One region of the Oceanobacter sp. 4_MG-2023 genome, then DNA from elsewhere that is predicted to be linked to it. Evidence: predicted binding sites of a transcription regulator. Region 1 holds the regulator's gene; the other holds the start of a gene.
What was found. Region 1 encodes sigma-54, which starts transcription at its own class of promoters, with help from an activator protein. Its sites were predicted from a motif close to TGGCACNNNNNTTGCTNT; they were not measured.
Positions count from the first base shown of each region.

Region 1 (7,813 bases):
GGTGGCAGCCTGGGTCGACGCTTGTTATTAAAAGTCGAAGACATCATGCATAGCGGCCGGGAAATCCCGGTCGTCAGGCCCGAATCCAGCCTGTCACGCTCCCTGTTGGAAATGACCACCAAGGGTCTCGGTATGACCACCGTACAAACGGCAGCGGGTGAATTGGTGGGTATTTTCACCGATGGCGACCTGCGCCGTACCATTGATCATGGTGTCGATATCCACTCCGCCCTGATTTCAGACCTGATGACCCGCCAGGCCAAAACCATCATCCCGGGTATGCTGGCTGCCGAAGCGTTAAAAATCATGGAAGACGGCAAGATCAATGCCCTGGTCGTTACCGACGGTCAGAATATTTGTGGTGTTGTCACCATGCACGACTTGCTGCGTGCTGGAGTTATCTGATGCGCAAGCGCTATGTGCTGCTGGTCTTGGCAGTGGCCGTTGGCCTCGCCTTGCTGGCGGTAGAGCGCTATACCACTGAGCTGGTCACGGCAGCAACGCCGGTGACCAGTCTTGAACCGAATTATTACGGCAAACAATTACAACACCGTCGTTACGATGCGGATGGCCAGCTACAACAGATGTTATCGGCCGATGGCTCTCGCCATATTCCGTCATTATCGGAAACCCGGCTGGAAAACCCGGTGATTACGACACAAACAGACCCGCAGCAACACTGGCAAGTCAGCGCTCAATCAGGCCGCATTATGGATACCGACAGCCAGGTTGAACTCAGCCAGCAGGTGGAAGTACGCTCTCTGGCCACGGCAGCAGAAAACGCTGATACATTCAGCATCACCACCAGCCTGTTGCTTTACCAGCCCGCATCAGCCACCGCTTCAACCTCTGAACCTGTCATCATTCGTCATGGCAATAACATCACCCATGCAACTGGTATGACGCTGGATATCAAGCGCCAACATCTCGACCTTCAAGCACACGTGAGTACCCGGTATGTACAATAAACTGACCGCCCTGCTGTTTTTTGGCAGTGTCTTGGCGACCACGGTCGAGGCTTTGCCTGAAGACTGGCAACAAGAAATGATCATCGAATCCGACCGCGCCGAACTCGATCGCAAGACCGGTATGGTCGTCTACGAAGGCGATGTCGTACTGAAGCAAGGCACACTGACCATCGAGTCCGATCGTCTGACACTGATACTGGATGGCAAGGCGCTCAAGCAAGCGATTGCCGAAGGTCAACCGGCTCGCTACCAGCAACAGGTCAGCAGCGACAAACCGATCACCAGAGCGACGGCCAAACGTATTGATTTTTACGCCGACCGCAAGGAAATTGCCTTCAAGGGAGACGCCGCCTTGCGTCAGGAAAACAACCTATTCAGTGGCGAATTGATCCGTTATGACATTGAACAGGAAACCGTCTCAGCCAGTGGCTCAGAAACATCCGGCAGTGGCACTGGCGGCGCTGACGACAACCAGCGTATTCAAGTGATTATCCAACCCCAGCCCAACACGGACGTACAACCATGAAAACGCTCAAGGCTGAACATCTAGCCAAAAGCTATAACGGCCGCGAAGTCGTCAAGGACGTTTCCCTGGCGGTCAGCAGCGGACAGATTGTCGGCTTGCTGGGCCCTAACGGCGCAGGTAAAACCACTTGTTTCTATATGATTGTCAACTTGGTACAGGCCGACAAGGGGCGTGTCAGTATCGATGACGACGATATCAGCCATCTGCCCATGCACGGCCGCGCCCAGAAAGGCATTGGCTACTTGCCACAAGAAGCGTCGATCTTCCGCAAACTCAGCGTCGAAGACAATATCATGGCCATCATGGAAACCCGGTCAGACCTGAACAAACCCCAACGTCAGCAACAGCTGGAACAGCTACTGGATGAATTTCACATTCAGCACATTCGTACCAGCCTCGGCATGGCCCTGTCTGGTGGCGAACGACGACGGGTCGAAATAGCCCGCGCCCTGGCCGCCGAACCCTCCTTTATTTTGCTGGATGAACCCTTTGCCGGTGTTGATCCGATCTCGGTCGCTGACATTATGGATATCATTCGTCAACTCAAGGCACGTGGCATCGGCGTACTGATTACTGACCACAACGTCCGCGAAACTCTCGCAATTTGTGAAAAAGCCTATATCGTAGGCGGTGGACACATAATTGCCGAAGGCAGCGCTGATGATGTACTCGCCAACGAACAGGTTCGGGCTATCTACCTTGGTCATGACTTCCATCTTTGAATCTTATCGGCTTGCAGGGCTATGATGCCCAGCGCTGTTTCATTCGCCACCATGAAAAGCATTCCCTGTCTCACAGGCTGGCGTATAATGCACAGACCATGCCGACAACCGATGAATAATAACGCTGTATGAAAGCATCGCTTCAGTTAAAAATGGGTCAGCAGCTGACCATGACCCCTCAGCTGCAACAGGCAATTCGACTGCTGCAATTGTCTACCCTCGATCTGCAACAGGAAATCCAGGAAGCCCTGGACTCCAACCCCATGCTGGAATTCGAAGAGTCCGAGCACGACGACTTTCCGGATGCACAGCAAACCAATGCAGATCAGGAAAGGGAAGTCACCGCAACAGCGGCCACGACCGATGCCGACACCCAGGAACTGGGTGAGCAATGGTCTGATGACAAGATGCCAGATGATCTGCCAGTCGATAGCAACTGGGATGATACGTTCCAGACCACGGCCGGGGTTTCCTCAGGCTCTGGCCCGGTTGGCGATGACGACTTTGATTATGACTCCCGTCATGCCACCACAGACGACCTGCAAGATCATCTTGAATGGCAGCTGAACCTGACTCCCATGAGTGACACCGATCGCGAGATCGCCACCATGCTGATCGACGGGGTTGATGACGATGGCTATCTGCACACCACCATCGACGACATACTCGGTTCAATTGACCCGGAACTGGGTGTTGAAGAAGATGAAATCCAGGCCGTCCTCAAACGCTTGCAACAGTTTGACCCCGCCGGTGTTTTTGCCCGCGACCTGCGTGAATGCCTGATTCTTCAGCTCAACCAGCTACCTGCCGAAACACCCTGGCTGGCAGAAGCCAAATTGGTGATCGGCGACTACATCGCCCTGCTGGGCAGTAAAGATTACCCCACCCTGATGCGCAAAACCCGGCTCAAGGAAGAAGACCTCAAAGCCGTCCTGCGTCTGGTTAAAGAACTCAACCCCAAGCCGGGCGCTGATATCAGCTCCGAGCAGTCAGAATACGTCGTACCGGACGTGATTGTTCGTAATATCCGTGATGAATGGCGTGTTGAGCTTAACCCGGATATCGCCCCCAAGCTGCGCGTCAACTCCGACTACGCCTCACTGGTGCGACGTTCCGACAGCAGTGCCGACAACGCCTTCCTCAAAGACCATTTGCAAGAAGCGCGCTGGTTTATCAAAAGCCTGCAAAGCCGCAACGAAACCCTGCTGAAAGTCGCCACCAAAATTGTCGAGTACCAAATCGACTTCTTTGAACAGGGTGAAGAAGCCATGAAACCTCTGGTATTGCATGATATTGCCGATGCCGTTGGTATGCATGAATCAACCATTTCACGGGTCACTACGCAAAAATTCATGCACACTCCTCGTGGTATTTTCGAGCTGAAGTATTTCTTCTCCAGCCACGTCAGTACTGACGCCGGTGGCGAATGTTCATCCACCGCCATTCGCGCCATGATCAAAAAACTGATCAGCGAAGAAAATCCGCGTAAACCCCTGAGTGATAACAAAATTGCCATTGTGCTGGGCGACAAGGGCATTCAGGTTGCACGCCGCACGGTGGCCAAATACCGTGAAGCCATGATGATTCCGCCTTCCAATGAGCGGAAACAATTGATCTGATCGATAGCGTCGATCTCTGTTCGATACAAGCGAGCGATAAGGAGCCGTTTATGAGCATCAATATCAGTGGACACCATGTTGAAGTGACCGAAGCCATGGAAGCATACGTCAAGGAAAAACTGGTTCGTCTTGAGCGTCATGTCGACCCGATTACTTCTGGCCAGATCACACTGACCCTGGAAAAAGGCCGACAACAGGCAGAAGCCACCCTGCATGCCAGTGGTGCTGACTTTCACGCCACCTCAACTCACGACGATATGTATGCCGCCATTGATCTGCTGGCCGACAAACTGGACCGTCAACTCCTGAAACACAAAGAAAAACTGATTGCCCGACAGCACGGGCAAGGTTGACCTATGAGCATTGCGATTGCCGATATTCTACTGCCAGAATGCACCCGTACCGACGTCGCCATTACCAGCAAAAAAAAATTGCTGGAGTTTCTTGCCGGACTGATTGCCGAAAAAGTTGACGGCAGCAGTTCGGACGAAGTGTTTGAACGCCTGCTTGGACGTGAACGTCTGGGCAGTACTGGCATTGGTGAAGGCATCGCAATCCCCCATTGTCGTTTACGGCAATGCGAACAAGCCGTCGGCGTGTTACTTCACTTGCAAGAGGCCATCGATTTTGATGCCATTGACCATCAACCGGTTGACCTCGTATTTGCTTTATTAGTCCCTGAAGAAGCAACGGACGATCATCTGCAAATTCTCGCCACACTGGCGCAAAATTTCAGTCAGAATGATTACCGTCAGCAATTGCGTAGTGCCAGCAGCGATCAGGAACTGTACCAACGAGCGTTGGCCAACCACTAACCAGACCAATACGGAGACCGCATCATGCGCCTGGTTGTGATCAGTGGCCGCTCTGGCTCAGGCAAGTCCAGCGCTTTGGCCGTGCTCGAAGATCTCGGTTTTTATTGCATCGACAACCTGCCGGTTGATCTGTTGCCCGCACTGGCGGATTTACCCTACAGCGCCGAAAAACGCGCCAATGTCGCTGTCAGTGTCGATGTGCGTAATTTGCCCGACGCCATGGAACAGCTGACCCAGGTACTGACCTGCTTACCCGGACAGTATCGCCAGGTCGATATTGTATTTCTGGATGCCACCGAAGAAGTCCTGCTACAACGCTTCAGCTCCACCCGTCGCAAACACCCCCTCACCAATGACAATATCTCATTGGCAGAAGCCATCGAGCGCGAAACCGAATTGCTCGAACCTGTTGCCAACCTGGCTGACTTGACGCTGGATACCACCCGCATGTCAGTCCATGAGCTGCGCAGCCTGATCAAGATGCGAGTAGCCGAGAAAGTCACCCCGGATATGGCCATTCTGTTCCAGTCCTTTGGCTTCAAGCAGGGGATTCCTCTGGATGCCGATTTTGTATTTGATGTCCGCAACCTGCCCAACCCCTACTGGCAACATGAATTACGTCCTCTGACCGGACAGGATCAGGCGATTATCGATTTTTTATCCAGCCAGCCGGAAGTCACCGAACTGTTTGATGACATCCGTACTTACCTGTTGCGCTGGTTACCCCGTTTTGCCGAAAATAACCGCAGCTACCTGACCATTGCCATTGGCTGCACTGGCGGTCAACATCGCTCAGTGTATTTATCAGAACGCCTGACTGCAGCCTTCAAACAAGAATTTGGCAATGTACAGGTACGTCACCGCGAGCTCAGGTCTGCTGCCCATCACAGCCACTGATGCTTATTACCCACAATCCAATCGTTTCGGGAGCCTGGATGGTTAACACGCAAATCACCATCATCAACAAGCTGGGTTTACACGCACGGGCAGCCGCCAAACTGGTATCAACCGCGGCCAGCTACGGCGCAACCATCAAGGTGGGTTATCCAAACCGCATGGTCGATGCCAAAAGTATCATGGCCGTAATGATGCTCGCCGCCAGCAAGGGTACCGATCTTTATATCGAAGCAGAGGGCCAGGATGCCCAGGCAGCACTGGACGCACTCTGCGACCTGATCAATCGTCGCTTTGATGAGGGTGAATAAAAACACCTGACAGCCGTTCGATAGCCGACTTGTTCTTGTCTCCAACAACGGCGGTCAACGACCGCCATATCCCCCAAAACACCTTCTCCAACAATCAAAGTTTCCTATAAAATCAAATCACTAGCGATATCAATGCGAGTAGTTTCAGTATTCCCCGGATAGCCACACTCGGTGATTCAGGCTAGAATCAATCATTCACTCCGTACCGGGGCTTCCATGGCAGAACTCAGCGAAAAGGCCAGATCCAAACTCAACAGCCTGAACGAAGCGCTCGAGTCCGGTGCCATGGCACGCGTACGCCGGATCATCAACTCCGGCCTGGCCCCTGTTGATGTCGCCCACCTGATCGAATCCTCCCCGCCCAAAGCCCGGAAAGTCATCTGGGAGCTGGTCGACAAAGGCATCGAAGGTGAGGTACTGCAATACCTGTCGATCGATATCCAGAGTCAGTTCCTCAGCGACATGAGCGCAGAGCAGGTGGTCGATGCCACCGCTGACCTCGATTCCGATGACATCGCCGATATGCTCCAGCAACTTCCTGAGCAAGTGACCCAGGAAATTCTGAGCTCGATGGACCACCAGGATCGCGCCCGGGTTGAGGCCATTCTGGGCTACCCGGAAGACAGTGCCGGTGGTCTGATGAACACCGACACCATCACGATTCGTCCGGATATTACTCTGGATGTTGTGCTGCGCTATCTGCGTCGTCACCAGTCGCTGCCAGACATGACCGACAACCTTCTGGTGGTGAACCGGCAAAACGAATTTATCGGTGCCTTGCCTATCCGCAAACTGTTGGTGAGTGACCCCCAACAAACCGTGCGCGAAGTAATGTCTACCGGCAGGATCATGGTGATCCAGGCAACCCAGCATGAAACGGAAGTCGCCAAGCTGTTTGAACGCCATGATCTGGTATCGGCCCCGGTGGTGGATGCCAATGGCATGCTGCTTGGCCGTATCACCATTGATGACGTGGTGGATGTGATCCGGGAAACCGCCGACCACTCATTAATGAGCATGGCCGGTCTCGACGATGATGAAGACACCTTCGCCCCGGTGCTCAAAACCGCCCGCCGGCGCGCGGTCTGGCTGGGCATCAATCTGATTACCGCCTTTATTGCTTCTGCGGTTATCGGTCTGTTTGACAAGGCCATTGAAGCCGTTGTTGCTTTGGCGGTACTGATGCCGATTGTCGCCAGCATGGGCGGTATTGCCGGCAGCCAGGTACTGACACTGGTGATTCGCGGCCAGGCACTCGGGCATCTCAGTGGTGCCAACTTCCGCTGGCTTTTTCATCGTGAATTACTGGTCGCAGCCCTCAACGGCGGGTTGTGGGCCATCATTATTGCGATTATGGCCTGGGTATGGTTCAACGACATCAAGCTGTCACTGATCATGTCCGCCGCGATTATTATCAATCTGATGGCTGCTGCTGTGGTGGGTGCCGCATTGCCGCAAATTCTCAAGGCCCGTGGTATTGATCCTGCCTTGGCCGGTGGTGTTATCCTGACGACGGTCACCGATGTGGTTGGCTTTATGTCATTCCTCGGACTGGCTACCCTGATTTATATCTAGATGTGCCGGGTATCCTTATGGATCATCCCTTGCACACCACTTTAGCGACTACGGTCGGAACCATAATGAGCAACCTTGTATGAGCGACTTTGACTCCCAGCCAGATGAAGAATACGAGCTGGTCAGCAAATCTGAAATGAAACGGGAAGCCGAGCGCTGGCAAGCACTCGGAGAACGACTGACCGAACTGAACCCATCACTATGGAACGATATGCCCATCAGTGATGTGCTGCATGCCGCTCTGGAAGAAAGCCGCCGCATCAAACAACATGGTGCCAAACGCCGTCACTTGCAGTACATCGGCCGCGTGATGCGAGATGAAGACATCGCCGGCATTCAGGAAAAAATCGACCTGATGGACCCATCCAGCGATGCCTACGGCC
Region 1 is NZ_JAUYVV010000010.1:75,709-83,521, forward strand. Features, by position in the region: gene Q8W24_RS09265 (KpsF/GutQ family sugar-phosphate isomerase) at 1-405, shown strand, start outside; gene lptC (LPS export ABC transporter periplasmic protein LptC) at 405-968, shown strand; gene lptA (lipopolysaccharide transport periplasmic protein LptA) at 958-1,494, shown strand; gene lptB (LPS export ABC transporter ATP-binding protein) at 1,491-2,216, shown strand; gene Q8W24_RS09285 (RNA polymerase factor sigma-54) at 2,345-3,835, shown strand; gene hpf (ribosome hibernation-promoting factor, HPF/YfiA family) at 3,886-4,188, shown strand; gene ptsN (PTS IIA-like nitrogen regulatory protein PtsN) at 4,192-4,650, shown strand; gene rapZ (RNase adapter RapZ) at 4,675-5,547, shown strand; gene Q8W24_RS09305 (HPr family phosphocarrier protein) at 5,586-5,855, shown strand; gene mgtE (magnesium transporter) at 6,072-7,430, shown strand; gene yjgA (ribosome biogenesis factor YjgA) at 7,510-7,813, shown strand, end outside.

Region 2 (7,813 bases), on a different contig from region 1:
ATGATACGGACCCCTAACAGTTCCCCGTCTGGGGTGGTGGCCATAATCATATCGATGATGCCGCCCCAGCCCGCGATGCTGATCTGCAGGGCCAATGCGGTGATATCGCCGTCTTTGCGTGCCAGCATCAGAGTCGCGGGGCCAGACAGCACCGGACTGGACAGCTGTTCCGTATCATTGAGTGGATCGTTGTCGTAATAGCTCTGTGGCAGCACCTGAGCCAGCATGGCCAGCTTGTCGGCAGTCAGATGGTCCGCGATGGTCTGATGCGTACCCAGGTTACCAACGACCAGCAGCAGGCTGACGATGGCGCAGGCACCTCCCAACAGCAGAGCCTGATACAGGGGCTGGTCGCGAAATGCGGCAGTGGGTGCGGATTGTGTTGTTTGATCCAGTGGTTGTTCCATGTCATACCACCCTGCGCTGTGCCGGTGTGTGTTTGATGGCGTCGCCAGAATGACGTCGGCCATAAGCCCGAGGTTTGGTCACGCGATCAATCAGCGGAGCCAGTGCGTTCATCAGTAAAATGGCGAAGGCGACCGCTTCGGGAAAGCCACCCCAGCTGCGAATGGCAAACAGCACAACGCCGCAGCCAGCTCCAAAAATCAGCTTGCCTACCGGTGTTGACGGTGAGGTCACGTAGTCAGTGGCGTAGAAAAAAGCACCGATCATTACGCCACCAGAGGTCAGATGAAACAGGACGCCGGGGTAGGATTGTGGGTTGCTGAGATTGCCGAGCCAGGCCAGTAAAGCCAGCGTACCAAGCAGAGAGACCGGGATATGCCAGCTGATCGTGCGGGTTATTAATAACCAGATGCCCCCGAGCAGTACCAGTAACGTGGAGGTTTCACCCAGACTGCCACGGGTCAACCCCAGGAAAGCGTCGTAAAGAGAAAAGTCCTGGCTGAGCATTGCGGCCAGGTCGGCCCCTCCGGCTGCGGCGGCTTTACTGGCACCGAGCCAGGTTGCACCTGTGATGCCGTCGGCGGCGTCACTCATCCAGGGCTGACCGGCAAAGATAATAGCGAAGGCATCGGCCAGACCAGGGGCGTTGGCGCTATCGATCGGCGTGACATTGACCCAGGTTGTAAGCTGCACCGGAAACGAGATCAGCAAGGCGATACGGGCCAGCAGCGCCGGGTTAAAGACATTTTGGCCAATACCGCCATAAATCTGTTTGCCGATGGTGATGGCAAAAAAAGCACCACCGACGGCAATCCACCAGGGAGCCCAGGGTGGCAGGGTCAGGGCCAGTAGCCAGCCGGTCAACAAGGCTGAACCATCCCACAAACGGCTGAGTGGCTGTTGCTGTACATACAGACAAGCCAGTTCGGTCAGAATCGCAGCCAGACAGGTGGTGACAAACATCACCACGGCTGGCCAGCCAAAACAATAGAACCCCCACAGACTGACGGGCGTCAGTGCCAGACAGACACGCAGCATGATGCGATCAATACTGGAGCGGTCGTGGGCATGGGGGGAAGCGGTGGGAATATACTGGGCGTCGGCGGTCATGATCATGCTCCCGCGTGGTCGGTGGTAGAGGCCGTTTCGGCTGTATCAGCGGTGTCAGCCGCTACCGTCGTGGGGGCGGCTGCCTTACGCGGTTTTTTGGCTTTGGCCTTGGCTTTTTTCGCCTGTTTGGCGGCTTCCTTGGCTGCTGCTTCCCGTTCCAGCCGTTCTTTACGGGCGGCCATCAGTTCCTGGGTGTAGCTCAGTTTCTGCTGGCTGGCACGGCTCTCGGCCAGCTCACCTTTGGCGTATTCGAAATACTGCACCAGCGGGATATGGGAAGGGCAGACGTAGGAACAGGAGCCACACAGAATACAGTCACGCAAACCGGCATCCTGAGCGCTGTCGAAGTCGTCCTGTTTTGAGTTGCGAGCCATTTCCAGCGGCAGCAGTCCCATCGGGCAGGCATCCACACAACGGCCACAACGGATACATGGCGATGGCATATGTTCGTTGACTTCGGCTTTGGTTAACGCCAGTACCCCGGAGCTGCCCTTGATCAGGGGAACCTCTGTGGTGGGCAAGACCTGGCCCATCATGGGGCCTCCCATCAGCAAGCGGGCGGGTGTTGTGGTGAGTCCGCCGCACTGTTCAAACAGGTAATGAATCGGAGTGCCCAGCAACGCTTCGACGTTCCGTGGTTCGCCAACACAGCCTCCGGCAACGGTCGTTACCCTGGAAATCAGGGGTTTGCCATGGATCAGGGCTTGCTGAATGGCGTATACGGTGGCGACATTGTGAACCAGAACACCAATGTCATTACTGCGTTTTCCGGCGGGTACTTCCAGTCCGGTAACGGCCTGGATCAGTTGTTTGGCCGATCCCATTGGATAGCGGGCGGGCACCACCACGATTTCAATCGCCCCGACATTGGCGGCCGCTTCTTGCAGGGCAGCAATGGCCTGGGGCTTGTTGTCTTCAATGGCGATAACGGTGCGGTAGGCTTCGATAATGTAGCGTACCAGTCGCGCACCTTCGACAATCTCGGCGGCGCGCTCACGCATCAGGCGATCATCCGTGGTCAGATAGGGTTCACACTCACTGCCATTGACAATCAGGGTCTTGATTTCAAAACGACGGCCCTGACGCAACTTGATGGCGGCAGGGAAAATAGCGCCCCCCATCCCGACAATGCCGGCTTGCTCCACCAGGGTGGCCAACGCTTCCTGTGGCATCGAAAACGGGTCAGCGGGTGGCTGCAGTGTTATCCATTCATCCTTGCCATCCGGTTGTAAAATAATGGCATTGGCAGGCAGCCCTGACGGGTGGGGCATGGTAATGGTGTCTATCGACGTAATCGTGCCTGAGGTCGGAGCGTGAATATTGGCTGAAAAACGCCCTGCGGCAGCGGCAATACGCTGACCCTTGAGTACACGCTCTCCGGCTTGCACCAGCGGCCTGGCATCTTCGCCGGAATGCTGGCAGAGCGGCAACCAGAGGGTGTCGGGCAAGGGCAACTGACTGTTGATAACCAGCCGGGCACTGTCGATTTTATGGCCGTCGGGGTGGACGCCACCACGGATTTTTCCTAGTCCGAATAACATATCAGGCTGCCTCGGGTTTCGACCAGTGCCAGCGTTCCAGCGTCACCGGTGCTGTGTTCAGGCTGATGCAGTCTTCCGGACAGGCTTCAAGGCATTGGCTGCAACCCGTGCAGGCCTTGGCGACCACAACATGAATCTGTTTGCTGGCACCGACAATGGCATCGGTGGGGCAAGCCTTGTAGCAGCGAGTACAACCGGTACAGAGGTTTTCATCGATATTGGCCAATAGCGGTTGCGGGGACTCTCCCAGTGTCGACATATCGACGTCGAGCAGGCGAGCAAGGTTTTCCGCCAGCGCCCGGCCTCCCGGAGGACAGCAGGTAACGGCGGCGTCGCCGTTGGCAATGGCTTCTGCCGCCGGGGTGCAGCCAGGAAAACCACACTGGCCGCATTGGCTGCCAGGTAACATCTGTTCGATCTCTTTTACGATAGGATCGTCATCACCCGTGGCAAAGTATTTGGCGGCCAGACCCAACAGGCCTCCAAGCACCAGGCCTAAGAGAGTGAGTACCAAGGTTGCGATCAACATAATGCCTCCTGAAGATCCTGTGCCGGTCTGCACCGGCGTGAGTGGTAAGAAACAACACGGCGTCGAGGACGGCGCATTCAGATCATTCCGCTAAAGCCCATAAATACCAGCGACAACGAACCGGCAGTCACCAGACTGATCGGCGTGCCACTGAACAGCTCAGGAACATTGGCCAATGCCAGCCGCTCCCGCAGTCCGGCAAACATCACCATGACAATGACAAAGCCGAGGGCGGAGCCGAGGCCAAACATCAGGCTTTCGACCAGGTTGTGCTCCTCGGTGATATTCAGCAGTGCTACCCCGAGTACAGCGCAGTTGGTTGTAATCAGCGGCAGGTAAATACCCAGTGCCTTGTGCAGCAGGGGGCTGGCCCGGCGGATCAGTACCTCGGTGAATTGCACCACTGCCGCAATAATCAGAATAAAGGACAGGATGCGCAGGAATTCGATATCCAGAGGCTGCAGCAGCCAGTGTTCAATCATCCAGCTGCATAGCGCCGAGAGCGTCAGTACAAAGGTGGTGGCCAGGCTCATGCCCCAGGCAGCGGATACATTGCTGGAGACACCCATCAAAGGGCACAGACCCAGGAACTTCACCAGTACGATGTTGTTGACCAGCGATGTGCTGACCAGAATCAACAGATATTCCATAAGGTCTCCTGAAATTCGGCGGGTCGGTCGTATGAGCACAAAATTGCATTTCCTGTGCCATGGATTTGAGGCGAATGCTGTTGTCGCAGGTAAGCGACAAAGGAGTGACTGAGAATGGTGCGCAAGGCCTGATAACAGGGCATTTGATAGAAAAACGACAAAGATTCAGCTTGTAGGGTTTGCGACAATTGGCAAAAAACCGGAAAAAGCCTTTGTCGTATTGACGACAAATGTCGGCGGCATTGTCGGGCTATTGACAGAGAACATGGGCCTCTCAGTTAATTTTTATCGCGGCATACTCCTTGCTCCAACCATTAAGGTATAGCAATACGTCACCTTATCAGGAGCTGTTATGAGTAACGTCAGACTCTCGCAAGAACAGGCTGCCGCCGCCGGGCTGGAAGAAAAAGACCTGGCAGAAAAAGGCATCAGTGAAATTCATCCCGAAGGTGTGCTGCTGCCCGAAGAGGTTTTTTTTCAAGCGGTGGAGCATTCGCCTGTCGCTATTTCCATTACGGATCTGAAGGCCAACATTCTTTACGTCAATCGTGCCTTCACCCAAGTGACCGGGTATGGCGAGGATGAAGTCCTGGGGCACAACGAGTCGATCCTTTCCAATCACACCACCCCGCGCATTGTGTATCAGGCGTTATGGGGTCGTCTGGCGCAACAGAAATCCTGGACCGGCATGATGCTGAATCGGCGCAAGGACAAGCGTCTTTATCTTGCCGAGCTGACCGTTGCGCCGGTGATCAATGAAAACAACGAGACACTTTATTACCTCGGTATGCATCGTGATGGTTCCGATATGCACGAGCTGGAACAGCGGGTAATGAATCAGAAACTGATGATGGAAGCAGTGCTGAATTCAGTACCGGCGTCGGTACTGGTACTGGACGAGCATCATCGCATTGTATCGGCCAATCCCAGTTTCCGAGCCTTGGCCTCTGAGCTGCTGCATGACGAGCCGCTGGAAACCGTGGTGAATGTTATCGGTACCAAGTTGGGGTCAGCCTACGAGCAGTTGCTGGAAGATCGCCGCAGCTTCGATGACAAGGAATTCTCGCTGGATTACGGCCGTAGCCGCGGACGCTGGTATTCCTGTTTTGGCACCACTATCGATGTGAAATGTGAAGAAGCGGACGGTTTTTTTGAACAGACCGTACGCCACTACGTGTTGTTGATGATCAATGACATTACCGATATCCGTCGTCGTCAGGAAGAAATCCATCTCAACGCACTCAAGGCGCTGATGGCGGAAGAAGACCTGGTACAAGGCATGCGCGAAACCGTAAATGGTGCCATTCACCAGATGCAGGGACCGGTCAACTTACTGGGTACCGCGGTCAGCATGTTACAACGGCGCACCGGCGATCACCGTGATGACGCCTTGTTGGGTGCTCTGGAAGAAGCATTGGCCTCGGGTAACAGTGCGATGGATAACATGCGGGATGCAATGCCCGACGCACTGGAAGAGAGCAAGAAACCAGTCAATATTAATGAACTGCTGAGGGAGTCGCTGGCATTGTCTACTGAAGGACTATTAGCACAAGGAATCACCGTCGATTGGCAACCAGCGTTGCATTTACCAGCAGTGATTGGCAGGGAGCGGCGTTTACGCAGCATGTTCAAACAACTGCTCGACAATGCGGTCGACGCCATGAGCGATCGCGCAATTCGACGGCGTGAGTTGAGCATTATTACTCGCAGCGAAACAGATGGTGTGTGCTGTGAAATCATCGATACCGGCCCTGGTATTGCACCGCCATTACAGCTCAAGGTTTTTGAGCCGTTCTTCAGCACCAAAACCTCGGGTAATGGTTGTCGGGGCATGGGACTGCCAATGGTGCACGATATCGTTACGGATCATTCCGGCACCGTGCATATTGACCTGTCCCACCGAACGGGATGTCGAGTAGTCGTACGTCTCCCGTTTGTTTCGGCACTTTAGGAGGCAAACATGATGACAACCTCCCGATTAGCGGCTGGCAAACGCATTAACAGCAAATCCGAGCTGATGGAGCGACAGTTCCGTTGCCTGGCTGAAGTGGCTGGCGTGTTATCAGCAGCCAGCACCATTGAAGAAACCCTGACAGGGATTCTGGCGGTTTTACACAATCACGGCGGCTTGCAGCACGGTGTAATCAATCTGTTTGACCCGGAAAACAGCACCTTGCAAGTAGGCGCTGTGTATCGTGACAGCGATGGGGGCGGCAAGGCTCCATCGGTCAAATACCAGCCCGGCGAAGGTATTGTTGGCCGCGTTCTGTCGAGTAACCAGTCGATTGTGCTGGGGCGTATTTCCAGCGAACCACGATTTCTTGATCGGCTGGAACTCTACGATCTGGAGCTGCCTTTTATCGGTGTGCCGATTCGGGATGCCAAAGGCAAGGCGATTGGTGTTCTGGCAGCTCAACCTGACGTTCCGGCGGATGACTATCTGGCCGAGCGTACCGAGTTTATGACCGCTGCGGCCAACCTGTTATCCCAGACAGTCCGTCTACTGGTCAATCAGGAAGAAGGCCAGACCATTGCCCGGGAGCGCGATGAGCTGCGCCGTGAGGTTCGGGTCAAATATGGTTTTGACAATATGGTGGTCGGCCACTCCGATGGCATGCGCCGGGTCTTTGACCAGGTACGTCGGGTCGCCAAGTGGGACAGCACCGTACTGATTCTGGGCGAGTCCGGTACTGGTAAGGAGCTGATTGCCAACGCCATTCACTATAATTCGCCGCGAGCGCACAGCCACTTTGTCTGTCTTAACTGTGCTTCCTTGCCAGAAAATCTGCTGGAATCCGAATTGTTCGGTCACGAAAAAGGCGCTTTTACCAATGCCGTCAAACAGCGCAAAGGGCGTTTTGAACAAGCGGATGGTGGCACCTTGTTTCTGGATGAAATTGGTGAAATCTCGGCTCTGTTCCAGGCCAAGTTATTACGTGTATTACAAGAAGGTGAGCTGGAACGGGTAGGGGGTGGCCAAACCATCAAGGTCAATGTCCGTATTGTTGCCGCTACCAATCGCAACCTGGAAGAAGAAGTCGAAAAAGGCCGCTTCCGTGAAGATCTTTATTATCGCCTGAATGTGATGGCAATCCAGTTGCCACCGTTACGTGAACGGCTGGTGGATGTTCCGGAACTGGCTACCTTCCTGCTCGACAAGGTTTCGCGTCAGCAAGGGCGTCCCTTGCGTCTGACTGACAATGCCATTCGTATCCTGATGAGTCATGACTGGCCCGGCAATGTCCGGCAGCTGGAAAACTGTCTCGAACGGGCGGCAGTGATGAGTGAAGAAGGCATTATCGACAGCGATGTGATTGCCTTGCCGGATCATCAGCGTCAGACGATGGCCAGCAGCCATAGTCATTCAGGTTACAGTCATCCGTCCCCGGCCTCCGCGACCAGTGTTGACCTCGACAACCCGGAAATGGATGAGCGGGAGCGTCTGATTGCCGCTCTCGAACAGACCGGCTGGGTACAGGCTAAAGCCGCCCGCCTGCTGAATATGACGCCGCGTCAAATTGCCTATCGGATCCAAACCATGAAAATCAACGTGCGCAAGCTATAGGGGACATCCATTT
Region 2 is NZ_JAUYVV010000037.1:58-7,870, reverse strand. Features, by position in the region: gene rsxG (electron transport complex subunit RsxG) at 1-407, opposite strand, end outside; gene Q8W24_RS16340 (RnfABCDGE type electron transport complex subunit D) at 409-1,515, opposite strand; gene rsxC (electron transport complex subunit RsxC) at 1,518-3,056, opposite strand; gene Q8W24_RS16330 (RnfABCDGE type electron transport complex subunit B) at 3,058-3,585, opposite strand; gene rsxA (electron transport complex subunit RsxA) at 3,663-4,235, opposite strand; gene nifL (nitrogen fixation negative regulator NifL) at 4,588-6,186, shown strand; gene nifA (nif-specific transcriptional activator NifA) at 6,196-7,800, shown strand.
Region 2: nifL (nitrogen fixation negative regulator NifL) is a predicted target of sigma-54. The motif match lies at 4,527-4,544, and genes of this name have one in related genera.